Regions from separate parts of the Marinomonas mediterranea MMB-1 genome, predicted to be linked through region 1. Evidence: riboswitches for the same ligand, from Rfam matches in the RefSeq annotation. Region 1 holds a riboswitch; the other holds the start of a gene.

Region 1 (3,424 bases):
AAAATACAACACCCAGAAGAATACTGATAAGGGGATTGATGTAATAACCTAGACTCGCACTGAGCATTTGATTCGCATTAACGGCCCAAATAAATGTTCCCCAGTTCAAGCCAATTAAGACAGTTGAAAGAGACAGCGCGAGAAGCAAATTTTTGGACGTAAGCACGCGTTTAAGTTCGGTCCATTTCCGCATTCCAGCGATCAGAATAAAAACCAAAACACAGGACCAAATAATACGATTTGCGAGGATTTCCGTAGCAGGTACAAAAGCCATCATTTTGAAATACATAGGGGCAATTGCCCACAGAGTGAACGCACTCAACGCATAAAACAGTCCTACTCTGGACGTCGACAACATACTTCCACTCCTTCTATTATCTATTGCAACGCATTGAATGAATCGCGACTAGTTACGCCCGACTTTAAAGGCTTATAAGGGTAATAACAACGCAGTTCTCAGCATAAAATATGAAACTGGATCGAAGCAGACCTAATATTTCAATATAAACAGCGACATTATCAATTATTCTGACAGGCCTATGATGAGCTAGGCTGTTTAGAATGAAATAAAAAGATAACAAACGGAAACATACCTCATGCAAGTAAAAGCAGCAGTAGCACGCTCACAAGGTCAACCTTTTTCGATTGAACAGGTGGAGCTCGATGCACCACGCGAAAAAGAAGTATTAGTTAAAGTATTAGCAACAGGCGTCTGCCACACAGACTTAGTGGTTCGAGATGGCTTACTCCCGACTCCCCTTCCTGCCGTTTTAGGCCACGAAGGTGCAGGCATTGTCGAACAAGTTGGGGCTGGCGTCACCAAAGTAAAACCCGGAGATCATGTTGTGATGACGTTCAACTCCTGCGGCACCTGCCCAAGTTGTGAACATCACGACAACTCTTATTGTCATGATTTCTTCCCATTAAACTTCTTCGGCACACGCCCAGACGGTGTAAGCCCTATTAGTCAAAATGGCGAATCGGTATCCGGTAACTTCTTCGGGCAATCTTCTTTTGCAACCCATTCACTGTGCAACGAACTCAACGTTGTTAAAGTGCAAGACGATATCGACCTAGCGTTGCTTGGGCCACTGGCGTGTGGCATTCAAACTGGCGCAGGCTCCATTATGAATGCCTTACAAGTTAAGTCAGGCAGCACTGTCGCGGTATTCGGTACGGGGTCCGTGGGGCTATCAGCCATCATGGCAGCGGATATCTGTGCGGCAACAACGATTATTGCGATCGATATGAATGACGAACGTTTAGAGCTGGCGGAAGAACTAGGTGCGACTCACACAATCAACCCAAGTAAGGTCAATAGCACAGAAGAAATCATGAAAATTACTGGCTATGGCCTTCAATACGCTTTGGATACGACTGGCATACCTGCTGTAATAAGAGGCGCAATCGAAAGTCTTGCTCCAAAAGGCACCTGTGGCATTCTAGGTGCTTCTGGACCAGACGCTGAAATAAGCTTCAATGAAACCCACTTTATGAGTGGCGGTCGCCGTCTAATGGGCATCGTAGAAGGCGAATCTAACCCTGATACCTTTATTCCTGAGCTGATTCGTCTGCATCAAGCTGGTCGCTTCCCATTTGATAAACTGGTGACTTTCTATGAGATGGACCAAATCAATCAAGCGATAGAAGATTCTGAGGCAGGTAAAACCATCAAACCCATCGTAAAAATGTCATAAAGCGTCAGCTCTTAGCGCAAATTAAGACGGTAAGCACCAGTCAAATAGGCGATCTATTTGACTGGTGCTATCAAAAAACTCCGCTTTATCCTCAATTTTTGACCCATTGCTCTTGTTTTGACCAACTGACCAAGATAAATTTAATACTTAGATAAATTTTAAATCGAACTTCGGGGCGGGGCGAAATTCCCCACCGGCGGTAACTTAAATACCACGCTTTTCTGGCAACAGTGTTGAAGTAAAGTGTGTTGAGAAGCCCGCGAGCGCTTTTTCTTATGATGTCGTAAGAAAAGGGTCTAGCAGATCTGGTGTAAATCCAGAGCCGACGGTTACAGTCCGGATGAAAGAAGATCGACTAAGCAATAACGCGATAAATCCGTTTTTCGCGTGGTAAACCGTTTGTGTTTTCTATACTTTGCTTGGCAATGATTCAATCATCGACCCTGTTCATCTTATGATAATTGGAGACATACATAGATGGCAGGCACTTTCTTTATTATGGCCGCGTGTTTTACGTGGGCTTTAGATACGTTAATTCGTTATCCTTTGCTGGAGCAAGGCTACAGCACCCTTCAAATCGTACTCATCGAACACATTGCGCTGGTATTGATTACCGCCCCACTTCTTATACGTTACCGTAGACACTATTTACAATTGTCTAAGAAGTCCTTCGCCAGCCTATTTTTTATTGGAGGCATTGGATCTGCGGTTGGCACCTTAGCCTTTACGCAAGCGTTTCAATACCTCAACCCAACCGTGGTCATACTACTGCAAAAGCTTCAGCCCATTGTGGCGATTTTACTCGCCTACTGGCTGTTGAAAGAACACATCCAAACGCATTTTTTACGCTGGGCTGGGGTAATCCTGCTTGGTAGCTTTGTCATGATATGGCCTGACATTCAAACGCTCAACAGTTCGAACTTGCATTACAGTCCAGATCAAGCTGAATTTCTAAAAGGCTATGGCTATACACTGCTGGCGGTCTTTGCTTGGGGGGCATCCACGGTATGTGGTAAATATCTATCGATGCAAGCGCTACCAGCAAATGCAATTATGTCCGGACGTTTCTTTATGGGGTTCGTGGTGTTAGCACTTATGACGCTGACTTCCCCCGACGCTATTCAATCCATGCAAACGTCCGACCTAAGCCTTACGGTTGTGATGGCGTTATTAAGTGGGCTCATTGGCATGTGGCTTTACTATCAAGGTTTAAAAACCTTACCAGCGCAAATGGCTACGCTTGCTGAGCTTACATTTCCAGTCTTCGCAGCAGCGATTAATTGGGTATTTTTGGATATGTCCTTATCTCTTTACCAAGTGGCGGGCGCAACGCTTTTGATCGCAGGTAACATCGGACTGAGGATGGTTGAGGAAGCAAAAAGTCGCCAGTCGGTCCAGCAACAAGCGGCTTAAAAAGCACGTTAGAAAAGAGTTTGAAATTCTTATATTTTCACTCAAACTCTTTTCTAATAATTCCAGTAAATAAAGTCGGCAGATTCTGTATTGAGAGCATAAAGAATCATCAGCACCAACAAATATAACCAAACACCTTTTATAAATTGCTTTACATTATTGGGTAAAGCTCGATCGATCAATCCAAAAAAGCGGTACATAAGAACCTCACTGAGTAATCAATACAACCCATCATAAAATAGGCCTATAAAAACAGACGCATTGATAAGGTAGAATATTGTTAAAGCCCTCGTAAATGAAGACCACCAAAATTG
Region 2 (3,424 bases), 1.9 Mb from region 1:
TCTGCTAAAGCTTTTTTGAATAGCCTCGTGGCGTGTAAAGCCAGTGCTGGTCTTTATTTACGATGTGTTTTGATTCAGAGTTCCCGACGGTCACCATGGTAAACATATCCACCGCGTTGGCATCCAGTTCACCTAATGTCGTAATAGTGATCTCTTCGTCAGGTCGAGTCAGCTGTCGCCCTATCATGACAGGTGTATTCGCTGGGCGATATTGAAGCAAAACATCGCGAGCGTGATTAAGTTGCCAGTCTCGCTTTTTAGAAACCGGGTTATAAAATGAAATGACGAAATCACCCGCACCTGCCGCGTGAATACGTTTGTCGATCGTTTCCCAAGGAGTCAGCAAATCACTCAACGAGACAGTACAAAAATCGTGTCCGAGTGATGCGCCTACTCGGCTAGCACCGGCCTGCATGGCTGATATTCCAGGGATTACTTCGATCTCTACATCTAACCACTCGGGGTGGTTTTCATTCCCTTGCAGCTGTTGATCAAGCAACTCAAATACTAACGTCGCCATAGCATAAATGCCGATATCACCGCTTGAAATAAGAGCAGTGGGCTTCCCCTTTGCCGCCAGAGTCAAAGCTAATCGAGCTCGGCCAATCTCTTCACCTAGCGGTAAATCGTGGAAGGTTTTGCCTTGGCTTAGTTCGCCTAACAACTCAAGATAGTAGCCATACGCCACCCAATCTGTACAGATATCCAGCGCTTTGGTCGCATTGGGTGCAACCAATCCTAAATCACCGGGGCCCATCCCCATTACAAATAATTTTGTCATTCAGTACTTATTAACCATGCATTTGAAAAGATCATCTATCAATCATTGTATCGGGAACAGAGTTTATCCGACATGAAAATGGTGGGCTGAAATGTGAGGAAAACTCAAGACAGAAAAGAAGTCGCTAAGCTGTGACGTTATTAACGAAAAAAGAGGAAACAGATCACAAAGCTTAAGAAAGCCTTGTTTTAAGACGCGGCTTTAACACAATGAATACGCTCTTCATTCGTGACTTCTAGCTCAAGATGCGTCGCATCTTCACGAATACTTAAGCCTTCTCCGAGATAAACAATATCGCCTATACTTACCGCTTTATGAAGCTCGTACGAATTACCTAACCAAAGAGCCTCGGCCCAATCATCATGGAATTGAACTTGCAACTTACCACCGTCGCATTCATATGAAGCCAATATGCCTTCTGCATTAGAAGCAGAGCACATAGAAACAACCAGAACGGACATACTAAACTTAAATAATCTGCTCATTTGGCCGAATCCTTTCACTTTACCTTCAATAGATTGATACGTTCCATAAATACTACTTCCTTACGCTCATAATGCCTAGTAAATCCAATATTTATTTTGCTCTTTATCATTAATAAAGGTGTGAACAAGTCCACTGGCTTCAGCGTATCGATAACGCTTCTTTATTCGAGGCAAGTGTCGCGGCTCAATATTGAACGCAAGCACGGTGTATTTGGGAGTATAGTGATTCTGAAAAGGTCTAAAAATCTAATTGATGTATTTGACAGCTGGCGAGCAAAATCGTTATATTCAAGGTGCAGTGAGATAACTGCATTCGTTCTCGGGGCGGGGTGAAACTCCCCACCGGCGGTAAGAACTAACAGTTCAAGCCCGCGAGCGCTTTCGAAAATTCGAAAGGTCAGCAGATCTGGTGTGAATCCAGAGCCGACGGTTATAGTCCGGATGATAGAGAATGGGTAGTATGCAAGACTCCATTTATATGGATTCCTAGTGCAGTAGTAGTGTGCCTGTTTATTGATCGGCATATCCTAGTACTGTGTTAGTTGTTCCCTACCTTCGCCCTGATTCACTAATGTTGTAATAGGTATTCAAAATGAATCAGAGCTCGACGAACCAAACTTTTAATCAAAAATCAAAACGCGTTGCTTTCATCCACGCATCTTGGCATACAGACATTGTCCTAGAAGCTTGGAATGGGTTCAAAGCCGAAATGCTTGAACGAGGCTACGATGAAAACATGATCGATGTCGTTCCTGTACCAGGTGCGTATGAGATCCCGCTTCAAGCTAAATTATTAGCCAAAAGTGGAAAATACGACGCTGTGGCAGCAAGCGCACTGGTTGTTGATGGCGGCATTTATCGTCACGATTTTGTCGCGCAAACAGTCTGTAACGCACTGATGCAAGTTCAGCTAGAAACTGAAATGCCCGTTCTAACGGCGGTATTGACGCCACATAACTTCCACGAACATGATGAGCATTCTAGCTACTTTAAGCGCCATTTCGTGAAGAAAGGTCAAGAGCTTGCTAACGCAGCAGACGAAGCAATGCGCCTTACAGAAAAAGCAAAAAGCCTTTAAGAGTCAAACCCTTAAAGAGTTATCATTAGAATTCAAAAAGCCTCATTTGAGGCTTTTTATTTTTGTCATTCACCTTACTTACCTTAGCGGCATCCTCGCTATAATTTTCACCGACATCCTTACTTCCTGGTATCGCTATTAATTTTATATATAAATGCGATAGTGACATTCAGCTAGGTTTTTCTTTCTACATCCGTACGATGAAATAATCGTAATTTGGAATGAGGAGGAAGTGAAAATGCCGACCGTTAGCAAGCACAGTCCAAACGAATCAATATCAGAAACTGAACTCATTGACCGTTCACTTGATTCGCGATGCTCAAGCCCTCCATCCGAATTAGAAAGCTGGTTCTCTGCGCTTCTGGAAAAAGCGGGGGTCACATTAAATGGACCTCAACCGTGGGACATACAAGTTCACAACGCCGCCTTATATACACGCGCCCTAAAACGCGGATCACTCGGCCTGGGTGAAGCGTATGTCGATGGGTGGTGGGATTGCCAGCAGATCGAAGAATTCATCAGGCGTATTATTATCGCCAAGCTAGACCAACAAATAAGTGGAAAATGGGTCGTAACAAAACACTGGCTACTCGCCACACTGTTTAACCGACAATCCGAGAAAAGAGCCTTTCAGGTTGGAGAGCAACATTATGATGTTGGAAACAGTCTGTATGAAGCCATGCTTGATCCTACCATGGCCTATTCTTGCGCCTACTGGAAAGACACCAATACCCTACACCAGGCACAACTCAACAAGCTACGGCTCGTTTGCGACAAGGCTCAGCTCAATGAAGGCGAAAGCGTTCTTGAAATAGGTTGTGGCTGGGGAAGTTTTGCGCAATTAGCGGCAAAAGAATATGGTGTAAAGCTGACAGGCATCACCATTTCGGTAGAACAGCAAAAACTCGCTCAAAAACGCTGCCAGGGTCTCCCTGTCGATATCTTGCTAGAAGACTATAGGCAGCTACAAGGCATGTATGACAAACTGGTTTCGATTGGCATGTTCGAGCATGTTGGTCCTAAAAACTACGACACCTACTTCAAGCACGCCCACCGATTAATGAAAGACGATGGTATTTT

Evidence for each region. Region 1 has a riboswitch for FMN ahead of MARME_RS19295 (DMT family transporter). Riboswitches for the same ligand answer to the same signal wherever they lie in the genome.
Region 2: another riboswitch for FMN. It lies ahead of MARME_RS06410 (6,7-dimethyl-8-ribityllumazine synthase); the one in region 1 lies ahead of MARME_RS19295 (DMT family transporter).

Annotation. Positions count from the first base shown of each region.
Region 1 is NC_015276.1:4,232,508-4,235,931, forward strand. Features, by position in the region: gene rarD (EamA family transporter RarD) at 1-358, opposite strand, end outside; gene MARME_RS19290 (NAD(P)-dependent alcohol dehydrogenase) at 597-1,697, shown strand; FMN riboswitch at 1,860-2,053, shown strand; gene MARME_RS19295 (DMT family transporter) at 2,175-3,110, shown strand; gene MARME_RS19300 (MBOAT family O-acyltransferase) at 3,329-3,424, opposite strand, start outside.
Region 2 is NC_015276.1:1,413,739-1,417,162, reverse strand. Features, by position in the region: gene cobJ (precorrin-3B C(17)-methyltransferase) at 5-781, opposite strand; gene MARME_RS06415 (hypothetical protein) at 970-1,266, opposite strand; FMN riboswitch at 1,578-1,723, shown strand; gene MARME_RS06410 (6,7-dimethyl-8-ribityllumazine synthase) at 1,859-2,344, shown strand; gene cfa (cyclopropane fatty acyl phospholipid synthase) at 2,583-3,424, shown strand, end outside.